Regions from separate parts of the Desulfosporomusa polytropa genome, predicted to be linked through region 3. Evidence: riboswitches for the same ligand, from Rfam matches in the RefSeq annotation. Region 3 holds a riboswitch; each other region holds the start of a gene.

Region 1 (5,974 bases), 2.2 Mb from region 3:
CAGGTGACGATTGCCAAGGTGAGTTTGGCTGCCAATATTATGTATGATCGCAGTAAAAAGATGATTATTGTCGGTAAGGCAGCAATGGGCGCTTTGGGGAAAGTGCCGGTATGTCCGCTTAAAGTACAGCAATTCTTCAGTCAACGGGTAGTTGATGAACATTTTGCTGACGATTTATCACAGCTGCTTGTTGAAACGGTAGACGAGATGATAACAGGCCGGGTTTCACATCCGTACAAAAGGGCCGCTGTTAAGGGCCTGGCTTACGACTTGACCGGACTATTGTTTGACGCTTGCGAAAATAATTAATTACGATGGAATCAGGAGGTAACGAAATGGACGCTAAACCTGCGCACAATTTTAAGTATGTTGGCAGGTCCATACCCATCGAGGATGGAGCGGCTAAAGCAAGCGGCAGCATAAAATATACTGGGGACATGGTTGTGGATGGGATTTTATATGCCCAACTGGTATTTAGTCAGGTTCCCCACGCTCGAATCAAGAATATTGACATTTCTGAGGCCATGGCTGTGCCTGGCGTTGTAAAAATATATCAACGTGACAACTCAACGCAGATAAAATTTAATTCGCAAATGTGGTTTGCCGGACAGAATGCGGTCGAGGATCAGGAGCTTTTTCCAGAAGTAGTACGATATATTGGTGATACGGTAGCAGCGGTAGTCGCAGAAACTAAGGAGGCAGCTCTGGCGGCGGCAGACCTTATCAAGGCTGAGTACGATACTTTGCCATTTGTTATTGATCCAGAGGAGGCACTTAGTGGACAGGTTGCTCTCCATGATAGCGGCAATCCATTTTTCACAATGGAAGCTAACTGTGGTGATGTTGAAGCTGTTCTAAAAACAAATGCAGGTTTAGTGGTTGAAGACCGGGTGGAAACACCCAAAATTCATCATGCGGCCATGGAAAACCATGTATGTATTGCCGTACCAGACCATCGGGGGAGAATGACAGTATACAGCCCCTGTCAGATTGTATATTCGGTGCGCCTCATTGTGGCTAAGGTGTTAGGGGTACCGTATCACAAGGTTCGAGTTATCAAAACTCCTATCGGCGGATCGTTTGGCGGCAAACAAGAAGTAACCCTTGAAGCATATTGTGCTTATTTTGCTAAAGATTTGAACAGACCAGTGAAAATTGAGTTTGACCGGTGGGCAAGTATTGTAGCCACTCGTACAAGAACAAAGACGATTGGTTATGTAAAAACAATGGTAAGCCCTGAAGGCAAGATTTTGGCGCGGGATATGAAACACATTGTTGATACCGGGTCGTATACTTCAAATGGTCGTGCCATTTGTTATGCTATGGCCAAAAAACTGTTTAGACTATACCGCATTCCGAACCAACATTATCAAGCGCTAGCTGTACATACCAATACAACCATAGCGGGGGCTGCACGGGGCTATGGTTCGCCGCAAGTTCAAACAATTGCCGAAATCAATTTGGATAATGCAGCAAGACATTTAAATATGGACCCAGTTGAATTTCGCCTGAAAAACTTAGTGCATCCCTATGACGCTGATCCGAGCGGCGGGCCTGATCTAGGTAACGCCAGGATTATTGATTGCGTGCGTAAAGGTGCGGAGACGTTTGGCTGGAACGCAAAATGGAGTCAGCCAAAGCGTGTGGGTCGGTGGCAAACCGGAGTCGGGATGGCCTGCGCTACCCATGGAAATGGTTATTACGGCGCATACCAGGAATTTGGTACAATGACGATTCGAATGCTGGAAGACGGTAGTATTATGCTTAATGCCGGTTTACATGACCTGGGTAATGGTACGGTTACAGCCATGAAGCAGATTGTCGCAGAAGTCTTGGATATTTCACTGGATATGATTGAAGCTCCGGAAGCCGATACCGATGTCAGTCCATACGATATTGGCTGCCAGGCCAGTCGGGTAATTCATGTTTGCGGTGCCAATGCTATGCAGGCAGCCGAAGAATTGCGCAGTTTGTTCATAATCGAAGCGGCTAAAATTCTTACGTGCAATGAAGCAGAGATAGTGTTAGAAGACGGCAGAATTTGGCGTAACGGTAATTCCGAGAACAGCATGAGCTATGGTCAAATGGCGGCTATGATTCAACAAAAAAATCAGGTCGAACTTATCCGTACTGTTACCTATCAAGCACCCGCCAATCCGGGTTCCTATGCAGCAAATTTTGTGGAAGTGGCTGTAGATACCTATACTGGTTTTGTTAAGGTTGTGGACGTTGTAGCCGTACATGATATTGGTCAGGCGATTAACACCGGCTTTGTCGAAGGGCAGATCCACGGCGGTATTCAAATGGGATTAGGTATGGCAATCGCTGAAGATCTTGCTTATGATGAAAAGTCAGGTATCGCCCGTGGCAGCCGCTTTAGCAAATACCATCTTGTTAATGCGCCAGATATGCCGCCTGTCAGAGTCATCTTAATTGAAAAAGGGGAAGAATATGGTCCGTATGGAGCCAAAAGCATAGGTGAGATTGCGACGATTCCCATTACTGCAGCTACCGTAAATGCAATAAACCATGCTCTTAATGCCAATCTAACAATACTGCCGGTAACACCGGATAAAATTATGGCCATGCTTACTGAGCAGCAGAATAAGTAACTAAAGAAGATGCACTAGTCAGTCATTCGTTGACGAGCTAGTGCATCTTTCTTTGGTAAAACGTCAGATTATAGAGGAGCTATACAGTTTACTATTTAATTTTTCCAATAGAAATATTTATTCGGTAATTGCCATAGTTCAAAACAGAATCCAAAAAACAGTTCAGAGCTTCTTGTGAATTAACCTGAACTTTCAGCAGATAACAGCCATCGCCGCTGATTCGGCTAGCTTCTACCACTGCTTCCTGGCTTTGTAAGAATACATGGAAAGCTCGATGATTGGTTGTTTTCATGAATATGGTTATATATGCTGTTATGGTTGTTCCCAACAGTTGTTCATCAAGCAAAACAGAGTATCCCTGTATTACACCTAACTCTTCCATTCGTGAAATTCGCTTCGAAACTGCCTGGCCTGTTAGGTGAACTAGTTCACCGATATCTTTAAGCTGCATTTTGCAGTTTGTTTTTAATAGTTTTATGATCGCCAAATCAGTATGATCAAGCATTTTTCATTAAATCCTTTCATGAGGAAATCGGAAATGGTTCCATACTTTCGCGGCACAATTGGAGCTGTCAGTATAATTAGTATAACAAAGGATGTGAGCATAATCCAGAATGAAATATGGGGGGAATTGACAGTGAAAAAAGCGTTACTCGTAATTGATGTGCAAAATGAATACTTTACCGGAAAAATGCCGGTTACTTACCCACCGGGGAGTTTTAATAAAATTCTTCAGGCTGTAGAGGCAGCTAATCAAAATAACATTCCGGTAATTCTTATCAGACATGAAGCAACACAACAGGCTGCTGCTTTTGTAAAAGGCAGTAGGGGGTGGGGAATTCGTGAAGAGCTTCTGGAAAAAGAATATGTACGTATTTTTGATAAGGATCTTCCGGGAAGTTTTACAGGTACCGGACTTGAAGATTATTTAAAAGGGATGGGTATAGATACAATTGTAATCTGCGGCTATATGACCCAGATGTGCTGCGATACGACGGCAAGGCAGGCCGTCCACCTTGGATTTTCTGTCGAATTTCTGTCAGATGCTACCGGAACTTTGGATGTATCCAATGATGCTGGTAAAATAACGGCAGAGGAGCTTCACAAGGCGATACTTATAATTCAGGCTATGCGGTTTTCTAAGGTGATTTCTACTGATGAATGGATTAAGAAGTATAGAAAGGAATAGTGGGATAGGGAACCTCTGTCCGCAGGTTAAGGCTTGACAACTGTTTCCAGGAATGATATTCTAATTCCATAATATAAAACTGAATAGTACGAGATAGGTGCCTTAAAGGGCTTAATAGGGAAGTCCGGTTAAATGCCGGCGCGGTCCCGCCACTGTAACGGGGAGTAAGCTTAAGATATGCCACTGAGACGATAGTCTTGGGAAGGTTTAAGCAAGCAACGATCCGGAGTCAGGAGAACTGCCTATCTGACAATCACCGTTTGTTACCCACGAGGTATGGGGAGGGGATTACAGTAGGCACTTTTAAGTGTACCTAGTTTAATTCGCTCCTGGCTAACCGCCAGGAGCTTTATATTAGCTTACTGGTTATCACTCCTGACTATAAACGGTCAGGAGTTTTAATATTTTATATTAACAAGACAGGAATAATAATATGGATATTTCATTAGCATTAGCAGATGTTTTGAAAATGTGGAAAACTGCATTACCGGCCATGTTTTTAGGCTGTTATTGTGGGGTTGTTCTTAAAAACGGACGTTTTTTCGATTGGTTCAGCAAAGTGTTGCGGCCAATGACTTCACTGGGTAAATTGCCGGAAGCTTTAGGCCCATTTTTTATTTTATGTTTACTGAACAGGTATGCGGCTAATGCTATGCTGGCAGAGTTTGGGCGTAACGCTGTTGTAAATAAAAATGGCATCATTGCTGTTTATCTGATGGGTTCGTTGCCTACCGGCATCTATTTCACTATCTTTTATTTCAGTCCAGCTTTGATCGCCGGGTTGGGCTGGAAACTGGGTATGGCATTTATGGCGATAAACATTGGCATGAGTACTCTTGTAACAGTAATTGGCATCTTATGGAATCGCATTAACTTCCGACAAGATGACGCCAGCCATTCGGAACATCAGCAGGCATTTTCCAGTGCGACAGCCGATAAGATCGATCTGGTAGCTGCGGCTAGGACGGCCTTTTGGCAATTTTGGGATATAGCTGTAGTTTTTGTGCCGGTTACGTTTGTTTTCGCGCTGTTTATGCATACAGATAATATTAACGGGATTCTGTCAGGTGTTGCCCCTGTTTTACACAAGGTCAATTTGACTGCAGCCGGAGTTTTGGTCATTTTGGCGGGTATACCTACGATGATTGCGGCCATAGGTGTTGCCGGAACGCTGCTACAAAACGGTGCACTGGTGGCAGAGGAGATAATCTTTACGCTTTTGGTGGCGTCCTTTTTTCATAATATATATGATGCTGTATCTCGCGTATTACCAACAAATCTTTCAATATTTGGCGTCAAGTTGGGAGTTATTGTTACTGTAGTGGGTACTGTCGTCTATCTTGCAATGGTGGTGCTGGCCGCCAGCCTCGCTTTGTAAGCGTGAGTTACCTGATGGTGAATGTTGTGAAATAATCATTGACGTTCTATGTCGACCAATGATATGGTTGGAAAAATATAGAATATTATATTCTCTAACAGACAACTGAATATATTGAGTTAGGTGCCCATTTGGGCTTAATAGGGAAGACCGGTTAAAAGCCGGCGCGGTCCCGCCACTGTAACGGGGAGCAAGCTTAAGGTATACCACTGGGACAACAGTCTTGGGAAGGTTTAAGCAAGCCATGATCCGAAGCCAGGAGAACTGCCTATCTGACAATCACCGTTTTCACCCACGTGGTATGGGGAGGGGATTACAGTTAAGTGCTATATGCGTATTTTACTGAATTCACTCCTGGTTTTACACCAGGAGTTTTTTATTTCACTTTGCTGTATCACTCCCTGCTTTTTATGGCAGGGAGTTTATTTTTTACTAGAGGAGATGGTGCTTTGAATCGAAAAGAGATTGTACATCGCTTGGTACAAATGGTGATTGCTCTTATCGGTGTGAGCTTTCTAACATTTTGCCTGATGTATCTGTCGCCGGGAGATCCGGTAGAGATGCTGCTGGAGGTAGGCGATACCATTGTTTCGGAGGAAACGATTGCGGAGACGCGGGTACAGCTGGGCTTGGATCAGCCTTTTCATATACAGTATATCCGCTGGTTTACTGGTGTCTTGCAAGGGGATATGGGTATGTCGTACTCGGCGAAGATGCCGGTAGTTGAGCGCCTTTGGCAGTGCCTGCCGGGAACGTTGGTGCTAGCAGGCTCGGCTCTGGTGATGATGCTCCTGA
Region 2 (5,974 bases), 2.0 Mb from region 3:
GTGCAGCAGCTTAATAAAGATTTGGGCCTGCCAGCCAGACTATCGGAACTACGAGGCTTTAAACCGGAAGACATACCTTTGTTGGCAGAAAATGCGCTTAAGGATGTCTGCTGCCAAACCAACCCCCGCCAGGGCTCACAACAAGATATCGAAGATATCTACCAATCAATTTTATAGGCTTAAAGAAAACCGCTAACGCGTTCCTTTGGCTTAAAGTTCAATCAATGGAATACGAAGAGAGGGGTTTTACTTTTGTCATTGCCACAAAAGTAACAAAAGGTCTAGGCCCAAAGCCTCCAAAAGCTGAAAAGCCAGGCGATATTCCTAAAATCCGTAAACTCGCTACGTGAACCGGTACCCCGATAATGGACACTATTATAAAGTCCGTATCGGGGTTTTTGTATGTTCATAGAACGAATAAATGTATATAATGAAATTATTAATTACCGGAGGCGGAATTTTAGTGAGTAATATATTCTATAGCGAATCGGATCAACACATCCTTCTGAGAAACCCCAATGTAGAGAAAGTAACTGACCGCTATATCTCGTATCATTCCGATTTTAAAATTAGAGCGGTCAAAGAATACTTATCTGGAAAGAAGCCTAGACAAATTTTTATTGACAATGGCTTCAATCTTCAACTAATAGGAGACGATAAACCATTTGTCTGTATCAAAAGATGGCGTATCATTTTCAAACAGCGTGGTGAGCAAGGTCTGAGAGAAGCGGGACGAAGTTCAAAAGGTATCCGTTTAACAGGCAGAGAGTCGTCCATTGAAGATAAGTTAAAAAAGGCCGAGGCCAAAATTTATTTTCTTGAGGCAGAAAATGAATTGTTAAAAAAGATACGGGAGAAAGAAAGAAGGCGTTAAATGCTGCAGAAAAGTTCCAAATCATATATCGAGTCATACGAAAGTATCCGAAGTATCGTATGATTAGTTACTTATGTGAGATAGCACAAGTTAGCCGTAGCGGGTTCTATGCCTGGCTGAAGGCAGCACCTAGTCGATACCAGAGAGAAGAGCATGACAGAAATGATTATAAACTGATTGAAGAAATATTTATTGCTACTAAAAGAAAGGGTGGCTGGCGCACGATAAAGATGAATCTAGAAAGAGAGTACGCAATTCTTATGAATCACAAGAAGATTTTGCGTATTATGCGAAGGTTCCAATTGGTTACGGTGGTGAGACGGAAGAATCCGTATCGAAAAATGGCAAAGGCAACTCAACCTCATAAAACGGTATGTAATCTGCTAAAGCGCAAGTTTGATCACCACGAGCCGCAAAAGGTCATGTTAACCGATATTACCTATCTATATTACGCCGAGGGGCGTAAGGCTTACTTATCGGTCATTAAAGACGGATCAACAAGAGAAATTTTGGCTTACCATCTATCGACTTCTCTCGAAATGGGTCTTGTGATGAAAACGCTGGACCGATTACAGGAAACTTTGGGCGGAAACATCCACCCTGACGCAATTATACACTCGGATCAGGGATTTCATTATACACATCCTGAATTTCAGTGCAGGGTGAAAGAATTATTGATAAAACAGTCCATGTCTAGGAAGGGCAACTGTTTGGATAACGCATCAATGGAGTCATTCTTTGGACATATGAAGGATGAAATTAATATAAAAGAGTGCCAAAGCTTTACTGAAGTTCAGAATAAGATCGATGAATACATTGAGTATTACAATTGCCAACGTTACCAATGGGGATTAAAAAAGATGACCCCAAATCAATATCGGGATCATCTTATCGCTTCCTAAAACGGATTTCTTCTCACTGTCCTAATTTAGGGTACCAGTTCACGCTCAAACAATACGGATTTTTTAACGGAATACCGCCCGGCTTTTCTCCTGCGGAACGCTTTTTCCGGCAAAGGCCGGGAGGTTACGGGGAGTTGCCGTGAATTGCAAGGCCTAACCCTTGCAATTACTACGATACCGTTAACCCCTTTGCATACTTTGAGTACTTTGCGGTAACAATCCTTAAAATAGGCTTGGTTTTAGGCTATGGAGTTAGGTTTGTTAAACCACAAAGGACACAAAGAGCGCAAAGGGTTTCGAAGGGTAAGCGGTTTTACTTTTGTCATTGCCACAAAAGTAACAAAAGGTCTAGGCCCTAAGCCTCCAAAAGCTGAAAAGCCGGGCAATATTCCTAAAATCCGTAAACTCGCTACGCTCAAACAATACGGATTTTTTAACGGAATACCGCCCGGCTTTTCTCCTGCGGAACGCTTTTTCCGGCAAAGGCCGAGGGGGCTACGGGGAGTTGCCGGGCGTAAACAGTACGGCCGCCTGTGCCGGGTTTTGTACTTGACGCCCCTTGTTTTATAATGCCTCCGCGACTCCCAAAACTTATAAATTCATAAAAAAAGTAATGCCCTACAGCGAGAATGAACTGCAGGGCATTACTTTTTTGCTTTACATGCCAAACATACTAATAAGCGCCTTTACCAGCAAACCTGAAACCATCCCCATAAAGGGGTCAGCTATTGCTGTCACAGTCATAGTTACACCACCAATAATGGTATCAACACTACCCACGCCACTATTTAGTGCCAAGCTGGCATTGATGGGTACAGTTACAATAGCACCTAACACTAAGAGAAAGCCGGCAATGGATTCATTTGGTACATACTTTCCAATCTTGACAAGTAACCCAGCCGCCAAAATAGCAGCCATACTGACCATCATTAAAACTCCTGACGCTAGTGGATGCGGCGCAGCTCCGGTAGCTGAAATGATAGCCTGAACTGGCGCACCGCCAAAAAGTGAGGATACGATATCAGCAATACTGCTGATAATTGTCAGATAATCAAGATTCACTTCCGTCTTGGCTAAGGTCTGCGCCGTAATATTACCAAAAGCGATATTGGCACCAATATTCAGAGCACTTAAGCCTAGCGCCCCGCGAACCACATTTTTCGTAAAGGACAGCTTTCGCATAACAAACCGTTCACGCCCCGGTTCAACCGCCAGCTGCTGATTCCGTTTTAACCAAACACTAACCAGCGACGAAATAGCAACACAACTAACAATAGCATAAATAAGTTTATCAGCTGGATTTGGGGTAATATAATAACTTAAAAGAGCTGCAATTATAGAACTACTACCCACAATAGGATTTCTTACAGTCATTTCCACAGCAACCTTGGCTAAAACTATCCCTATACCGGCCATCATGGCATATGTAATCACCGGACCAATAAAAGCAACGATAACTTTAAACAGTCCTAACAACCCGACAGCAAGCAAAATCACGCCCTCAAGAAAAACCATCGAAATTCGTTCCTGCACAGTACGCCCCATGGTTCCTACCAGCGTTAACGTCTCCGCCTGAAAAGAAATAGGAGCCACAACCCCTAATACCCCACAGCCGATGGCGCCAATAATAAAACCAGCTGCCGTCGGAACAGACGCAAAACCGAAGGTCAAAGCATATAAACCTCCTGGTATGGCGTTGATTACTACTCCCAGAGCTACAATCAAATCCTGCATACTCAACATGTTTACCCCCTATTTTTTTTGCGCCAAACATAAATACTCCTAGCCCAAAAGGGCTAGGAGCTTACTATTCATAATCCTATCCTTCTGGTATTACCCCTGGCGCGGAGGTAAATAACAGCCAATACAGGCAGGTCTCCTGGCTTACGGATCGTAAGAATACCTCACCTTCCCGGATTCTCGGTGGCATATTAAAGGTAATCTTCCCCGATTACAGTGGCGCGACCGCGTCGTTTAAGGATTTTCCAATCCTTCCGAACTTCCCTATTCTCCTCTTAAACGTAAGAGGCACCTGTATGGTGGCGTTATTAAGTTCTATTTTTAACCAAACATAGCAATTCCGAGCGGTGTCACCAGCAACGGATGTGGCGGAACATGCACCTGCCGGCCAAACGCTTTACCAAACTCGGTTTCAAACCCCTGCAAATATGCAGTACCGCCCACTACATAAACAGGATAATCATCAAACTCTTCATATCCGATTAACATATTTTTAACCACAGTTGCCATTTTTTCCACAACCGGCAAAATGACCGGCATAATTTTACGGTGCTGAGTAGAATCGCGCTTCAGCAATTCAGCTTCTTCAAAGGATATCTTATAAGCACCAGCCAAAACTAAAGACACATGTGTACCGCCTGTTGGTTCATCGGCCGTAAAAACCAATTCCCCATTACGTAACACAGCAATACCGGTGGTGCCACCACCAATATCTACCACAATACCATGCGTAATTCCCAACGCCTCCGCTGCTGCCACCGGTTCATCTACCTGGCAAACTGGTTCCAAACCAGCCCCGGCGATAACATGACCACAGGCCATCGCGTTTCTTCCTACTGTTCCCGGGGGAATGGCAGTAGCTCCTTTATCTAAGGTAATTCCCATCCGTGCTTCGATCTCGGCCTTCAACTCTTCAACAATAACCATGGCTCCTCGAAAGTCAACAACCAAACCATCCTTAACCACCGAAGCCCACTGCATACTCCCTGCCACCGGGTTACCGGCCGCATCAGTAACAACCAGCACAACATCGGCTGTTCCCAGATCAACCCCGACCTTGTAAGGGCCTGGCAGATCGGCTACCGTTTTGGTTTCAATCAATTCATGCAATTTATGAATCTTCTCATAAGCTTCCACGCATTAGCCCCCCCCCCTAACCACCTGCATTACTTAGGTTTATAGGTATTTGCTTTCCCTAAAACTCAGGCAAATATCTGTTACCATAACCATAATTTTATTACCTGTATTTTACTATCCCCTTACACGCTTGTATATAGTAGATTCTTGTCTTTTTCTGTTGCTAAAATAATTAACGCTTATTACAACTGGTGTAATAAGATTGCCTTGTCTCTCCCGCTCGTAAAGGCTATAATAAGAATAGATAGTTTTAAAGGCAGGTGTCAGCAATGGAGAATACAGAATTCCTGCGAGCCATCAGCGCTATTATCAAAGAAGAAATTAAACCTATTACCCAACGCCTAGACAACATGGAAAAAGATATTATCACCATCAAGTCAGATATGGCCACTAAAGCCGATATTACCCGATTAGAAAATAAAATTGAGCAATATGGCGAAGTCCAGCAAAAGGACATCTATCACCTGCTCCAATTAACCAGTAAAAAGATTGATACCATTCATGAAGATTTAAAGTCCTTGGCAGAAGTCACCGGCGAACATGAAATCAAAATTCGTTCTCTTGCCCGCCGTCCTGTTTAAAGGCAACCAAGTAATTAGCCCGGCCTCAATGTGCCGGTTTATTTTTTTGCACAAAAAAGCAAATACCAGATTAAAACTACGATAGCCACTACGCCTATAGCTAACATACCAATAGAATTACCTACACCAGCTATCTGTTGCCAATTATACCCCAATCCAATCCCCAGATAGATAAGAGCACCACACCAAACAATTGAACTAAAAAAAGTCCCGAAAATATAGTTCTTACCATTCATCTGAACAAAGCCTGCGGAAATAGGGATAGCGCCGCGGATGACCGGCAGGAGCCTGCCGAAAACGACGGCAGAAATGCCGTATTTGTTAAGCCATTTCTCAATAGTCATCAATTTAGACTCAGCTGGCATAAACAGGGAGATATGTCGCGCTACAATTTTTGTTCTACTAAAAAAGCCAAGTCCATAACTAATAACAGCCCCCAGTAAATCTCCCGTCGCAGCAGCCGCAATGGCAGGAATTATTTCCAATTGTCCGCTAAACACTAAATATCCGGTAAACCCCAAAGTTAATTCTCCTGGCAAGGGCAGACCCATACCAGTAAGCATCATAGCTGCAAAAATAGTAAAGTAGCCATATGTATCTAGCTGATCAAGCACTGCTTGTGCTACTTGTTCCATTGTCGAATTACCTAACCTCCACTGAGTAATAGATACATTGCTAATGTAACCTAGATAAAAGTCAATACGTCCTCCACTGGTTTTCGCGGTGGTGCTGATAATTTA
Region 3 (5,974 bases):
TGCAGATACACGTAAAATTACAACAGAAGCGGTTGAAGATAAAATTAAAGCTGCTTTCCCCGATTATGAAGTTCGCCACGCTTTTACCTCTCGTATTATTATTAAACGATTAGCTGATCGTGATGGATTGCACTTCGATACAGAAAAACAGGCACTTGATAAATTGAAAGCTGATGGCTATAAAGAAATTATTATTCAACCGCTGCATATGGAAGCAGGGGATGAATATGCAAAGCTCATGCATGTAGTTGACAATTATAAGAAATCCTTTGATAAAATTTCCGTTGGTCGCCCGGTCCTGTACTATACGGGACAAGAGGGGGAAAAACCGGATGATTATTTGATTGCCATTAAAGCAATGCAAACTCAATTTCCTAAATTAGGAAAAGGTGAAGCAATTGCCCTGATGGGTCATGGTGGCGTAAATCCCTCTAATACAGCCTATGCAGCCCTTCAAATGAAAATTCAGGATGCGGGTTTAAAAAATGTTTTTGTATTTACAGTAGAGGGTTATCCTACCATTGAAAATGTGATTAAGGAATTAAAAGACAATAAAATTAAAAAAGTTACTTTAATGCCAATTATGTTGGTTGCAGGTGATCATGCAAACAACGATATGGCTGGTGACGATAAGGAATCCTTTAAATCGCAGTTGATCGCCGCTGGATTCAAGGTAGAAACTTATATTCATGGACTCGGTGAAAATGTTGGCATTCAAGATATCTATGTACAACATGTAAAAGATGCTATTGCAGGGGCTTATATCGAAAGAAGCAAAGAGCGTCCGGCCATTCCGGTTATTAATTAGACACAATTTTTTTATAGAAGAAAATTAAATATATTTGAGATAGGTGACGTAAGGGCTTAATAGGGAAGAACGGTTCATTTACTGTTTAAAACTCCCAACTTTAAACGGTTGGGAGTTTTAATAGTTTAAGGCATTTTCTCAAATACTTCTTTTTGACAATCCTAAAGGCAAAAAGCACTAGAATATAAGTAAAAACTAAATAACGAAAGAGTTAGGTGCCCTACGGGGCTTAATAGGGAAGTCTGGTGAAAAACCGGCACGGTCCCGCCACTGTAATGGGGAGCAAATCCAAGAGTAGACCACTGGGATAAGATAAGACTTGGCTTGTGCCAAGTCCTTTAGGACGCCGGCAGGAGCCGCCAGTACTCCTTTAGGGGGTATAGGTAGGCGTTCAATCCAGGGAAAGTTAGACTTTCCGTCTGGATGAAAAGTCCTGGGAAGGTTTGGATGAGCGATGAACCAAAGTCAGGAGAACTGCCTAGCTGACAGTCACCGTTTAACCCACGAGGTATGGGGAGGGATTATTGTATGATGTTATATGCCAAAAAATCATGGCCGTTTGGCAAGGTTTTTGGGGGCACTATATAGCAACGATAAAAATGCATTCCCTGGTAAACACAGGGGATGCATTTTTGTCGTTGGAAAGGAGGAAAGAATTTGACTATCAAAAAAGCACTAACCGGGTTGGTGGCGGTGCTGTTTGTATTGTTAACAATTACCGGTCAGGCCCAAGATGGCCTGTCTTTTTCCTGCCAATTTCCATATTATCTCGGAAAAGCCAGAGACTCTGTGACTCCTGGTACCCAAACAGCAGCGCTGTTTACTATCGAAAACCGTGACTTAGCCGATAAGGCGGTAGAACTGACAATTAGCCTGCCGCCAGGGTTTAGGCCTGTTGGTTATCAGGAAAATTGGGAGATAAAAGAGGAAGCAAATCATTATGTTCTAACAAGACAAGCTTTGCTGGCAGGCGGTTACAGTCAGTGGTATGACTTGTTATCTTTTCAGGTGGCAACAGAATTGCCGCTTGGCAGCTATACAGCTACTGTTACAGCAGGAGAAGTTGCGCAGCAGATACCAATTAGCGTAGGCGCGGGAACAAATGATACTACTGCGGCAGTAACTATAGCAGGCATTGTGCTACCTTTAGATAAGGACGGCAAAAACGATGACCGTATGGGCCGCAATGTTTTAGTGCTGCGTGACAGGCAATGGGACTATTACAAAAATCTATTGATCGGTAAAGGCGCTTCTAATCAGGAAGTGGAAGCTATTCATCCGGTGACCCATTTGGGAGTGGATATTGCAAATCCGTCTGGGGTACAGAAGCTGGTTGTTGTTACTGTCCAGTTGTTAGATGCTGCCAGTCATCAACCGATAAACGGTTTGTTTACTCCAGGTTCGACCAATGAAGATGTAAATGGCGGTGCAATGGATGGACAAAAAAAATATTTAGAAGCTTTTACAGCTCTAAACGGGGATGCTTGGCAACGAATGCAGATACCGGTATATGCGGATGAGCGTGATTTGACTGGCGGTAATTATATTCTCCAGGCAGAACTAAAGGATGGAGTTAAGCCGCCGCTGGTGTGTGAAGTGCCGCTTACTGTTGTAAAAAAAGATAATAAGGCACTGGTAGTGGTCAGTATAGCAACACTGATGGTAGTAGCAGGTATAGTTGTAGCCCTTAGACGTTTGCGACAGGTACTGAAGGTGTTAAAAACACGCTGGCTGGTAACGATCGCCTTATTTGGTGCAGCGGCTTTTGCGGTAGTTAATGTACCGTCTACCTTATTAAATGACTTTTTCCATATTTTGCTAGGGCCGTTCGGATTTTTGGTTACAGGTCTCTTTAGTGGTGTATTTCTTTATATGATGGTGGTGGCGTTGGTCATATTAATTCCCCGGCCGGGGGTAGTAGCACTTATGACTGTTGTCCGCATGCTCTTAGGGATGCTGGCTTTTGGACAAATTTCACCAATTAGTTTGTTGACCTATGGGATGCATGCTCTATTGCTGGAGCTATTGATTTATGGTAGCGGAATATATGGCTGGCTACAAAAACGGGAAGATGAAAGTATACCCTGTAGCAAGATCGCGCTTTTTGCCATTAGCTGCGGTGTGGCTGATACGATTTCAACTTATGTAGGGTTACAGGCTATGGCGTTTTTGTATCGCATGTATTATGCTGCCTGGTATATTGCTTTAGTTTTGATTTTTAACGGATTTATCTATACAGCGATTGGCGCTGTCTGCGGTACAGCCTTAGGCAAACGATTAGCCAGAGTAGGGGGGGATTGACAGGATGGACAGTATGGTACAGTTTTGCAATGTTTCTTTTACCTATCGGCATCGCAGTATTCCCAGTGTAAAAAATGTTAGCCTCCAGGTTTCGCCAGGAGAATTCTTATTGCTGACAGGCGCAACCGGCTGTGGTAAAAGTACGTTGTTGAAGATGCTCAATGGTTTGATTCCCCATGAAAGTGGCGGTAAAATTGTCGGCGAAATCTTTGTCAATCGCCAGTCTACGCGTGACTTTGCGGTAGCCGAGATGAGCCGCACGGTGGGTATGGTATTTCAAAATCCGGATGATCAGATTTTTTCAACAACAGTCTTTGATGAAGTAGCTTTTGTACTGGAAAATATGGGAATGACTGCAGCCCAAATTGAGCCTCAGGTCAAAGAGACGCTGCAGTTGGTAGGCCTGTTAGCTAAGGCTGAAGCTAGCGTCCATGCTCTGTCAGGCGGACAAAAACAACGCTTGGCTGTAGCGGCTGTATTGGCCGCTAGACCACAGGTACTGGCGCTTGATGAACCCATTAGCCAGCTTGATCCGCAGGGAGCGGTGGAATTATTGTCAGTTTTAAAAGAACTGAATGCTAGGCTGGGAATTACCATTATCCTGGTCGAGCACCGGCTGCATGAGGTATTGCCCTTATGTCACAAGGTAGCCATTATGGATGCCGGCGAGCTTATTTGGCAGGGCGACTGTAAGGAAGCCTATGGCCGTCAGGAACTGTTCGCAGCCTATGGACTTCGGTTGCCGCAGCCTGTTACTATCTGTCATCAGCTAGGACTTGCGGCGTGTTCCGCTAAGGTCAGTGATGCTGTGGCAGCCATTCGCCAAAGCTATGCTGTTCCTCACTATGAGCTGGTAGCTCCAGTCAGACCCAAGGAGCTACTGCCAAAGTTGCCAGCTGTTACGGCCAAGGGGTTATCCTTTTATTATGATAATCCCGCGAAATTAGTGATTCGAGATGTCGATTTTACTGTGTTTTCTGGACAATTTATTGCACTTATGGGAAGTAATGGCGCTGGTAAATCAACCTTGTTGCACTTAATGGGCGGTTTAATCAGACCGGTCACAGGGGCAATAACAATAATGGGTCAAGAACTTACCAACATTTCTCCAGAAGTTGGCATGGTTTTACAAAACCCGGATTTTATGCTGTTTAACAGCACCGTCCGGGAGGAAATTGTGTTTAGTCTGCAACAGCACCAAGGGGAAGGCAGTGACTGGACAGGGTATTGCCAATTATTGGTCGATACGTTGGGACTAAGTGATTTGCTAGAGGAGTTTCCGTTGTCTTTAAGCCGGGGCCAGCGGCTTCGCGTAGCTATTGCCGCTGTACTATCCTGTAAGCCGGCGGTGCTGCTGTTGGATGAACCGACAACCGGCCAGGATATTGGTCATATTGAAGATATTGTTTTATTGCTCAAAGAATATACAAGACAAGGTGGCAGTATTGTTTTTTGTACCCATGATACTGAGGTGGCCGCTCGGTTTGCTGATCGCATTGTTGTTATGCGGCAGGGAAAAATCGTGGCAGATGATGTGCCTGCTGCTGTTTTTCAGGACCAGATTATGCTTGACACCAGCGGACTCAAACCGCCGGCAGTGCTGCTTACCGCCCAGGCCTTATATGGTGGCACAGCACTTACCGTAGAGGAGGTGGTAGGGTATGTACGACAGACAGGTATGGGAAGCTACACCGGGGAAAACCCTGCTTCATAAGATTGATGTCCGTACTAAAATGGTATTATTAATCCTGTTGGCAGCGGTGGTGCTGATTGTCGACAGCCCACGTTCGCTATTTCTGCTATTTTGTTTGGCTCTGAGCCTGCATGTTATTGCCCAGTCATCTGCTGGCAGATGGCGTATACTTATGGTTTTTATCTTGCTTGGTATTTGGGGCTCGATGACAAGTCAGGCGCTATTTTATACCAGAGAGCCACGAACTGTTATTGCTTGCCTGCTTGCGCCGACTATACCAGGTATTGGCGCAGTGACTGGTGGGGTATACATATACCGCGAAGGGTTGGAATACGGCGCTGTGCAGGCGCTGCGTTCAGGCACGATGCTAAGTTTGGGTTTGCTGATTAACTGGACTTCTGATCCGCGGCAATTGCTGCGGAGTTTGCTGTCCTGGAAGCTGCCTTGTGAATTGTGCTTTATGCTGATAACCGGGCTCAGGTTTTTACCAGTCATCTTTCAAGAGACCGGGGTTGTGCTAACAGCTCAACGCCTCAGAGGATTTAATCCCTTTAGATCACTATCACCCTGGCGGCTTATTCAAACAGCTTTTCAAACTCTGTTTCCTATTTTGGCACGGACCCTGCGCCGGGCAGCAACCTTAGCTTCGTCTGTCGAAAGCCGAGGATTTGGCCGGGAAACACCCCAGGTGGCACTACCGGTATGGTCACATTATGAACGTTTTTTCTGCCATGGTATGCTGCTGGTCTTATGTGCTCTTGTACTTTTAAAAGGCATGGATGCGCTGCAGTTTAACGGTCTGTTATATGTGCCGTCCTGGCGGGGTTTATATGATTTGATGAAAGTGTGGCTGTGAAAGATATGCAAAAGCTGATTAAAACTGGGATTACCCTCTTATTTATTTGTACTCTGGGATTATTAGCTACCCATATTTTTGGCATTAACAGCCAACTCAACTTTTCCAACAAAGCTAATGGTACGCAGACTGGCGCTTATAGCAAAGTATTGGAAACTGTTTTAGGTCAAATTGAGGTCTATAACTACCAGCGGATGGGTTTTAATAAAGGCTTTGTTCGTTTTTCGCCTGACAGCAACTTTTTGGCAGTTGGTTCGGAAACCGGAGAAGTACTGCTCTATACTACCAAGGGAAGTCTTGTCTGGCGTAAAAACAT

The links. Region 3 has a riboswitch for cobalamin ahead of ACZ449_RS08095 (hypothetical protein). Riboswitches for the same ligand answer to the same signal wherever they lie in the genome.
Region 1: linked by a shared signal. The riboswitch ahead of ACZ449_RS23970 (hypothetical protein) and the one ahead of ACZ449_RS08095 (hypothetical protein) in region 3 are both predicted to bind cobalamin.
Region 2: linked by a shared signal. The riboswitch ahead of ACZ449_RS17200 (hypothetical protein) and the one ahead of ACZ449_RS08095 (hypothetical protein) in region 3 are both predicted to bind cobalamin.

The regions. Positions count from the first base shown of each region.
Region 1 covers NZ_AP042400.1:4,768,862-4,774,835, forward strand. Annotated here, with positions in the region: gene ACZ449_RS23950 (FAD binding domain-containing protein) at 1-309, shown strand, start outside; gene ACZ449_RS23955 (xanthine dehydrogenase family protein molybdopterin-binding subunit) at 336-2,612, shown strand; gene ACZ449_RS23960 (Lrp/AsnC family transcriptional regulator) at 2,704-3,117, opposite strand; gene ACZ449_RS23965 (cysteine hydrolase family protein) at 3,250-3,801, shown strand; cobalamin riboswitch at 3,880-4,061, shown strand; gene ACZ449_RS23970 (hypothetical protein) at 4,235-5,179, shown strand; cobalamin riboswitch at 5,284-5,465, shown strand; gene nikB (nickel ABC transporter permease) at 5,590-5,974, shown strand, end outside.
Region 2 covers NZ_AP042400.1:3,287,240-3,293,213, forward strand. Annotated here, with positions in the region: gene ACZ449_RS17190 (iron-containing alcohol dehydrogenase) at 1-177, shown strand, start outside; partial or broken gene ACZ449_RS17195 (IS3 family transposase) at 464-1,776, shown strand; gene ACZ449_RS17200 (hypothetical protein) at 2,434-3,519, opposite strand; cobalamin riboswitch at 3,629-3,827, opposite strand; gene eutJ (ethanolamine utilization protein EutJ) at 3,838-4,653, opposite strand; gene ACZ449_RS17210 (hypothetical protein) at 4,923-5,234, shown strand; gene ACZ449_RS17215 (DedA family protein) at 5,273-5,869, opposite strand; gene ACZ449_RS17220 (nitroreductase family protein) at 5,920-5,974, opposite strand, start outside.
Region 3 covers NZ_AP042400.1:1,306,201-1,312,174, forward strand. Annotated here, with positions in the region: gene ACZ449_RS08090 (sirohydrochlorin cobaltochelatase) at 1-808, shown strand, start outside; cobalamin riboswitch at 1,005-1,304, shown strand; gene ACZ449_RS08095 (hypothetical protein) at 1,466-3,109, shown strand; gene ACZ449_RS08100 (ABC transporter ATP-binding protein) at 3,114-4,823, shown strand; gene ACZ449_RS08105 (energy-coupling factor transporter transmembrane component T family protein) at 4,771-5,658, shown strand; gene ACZ449_RS08110 (hypothetical protein) at 5,655-5,974, shown strand, end outside.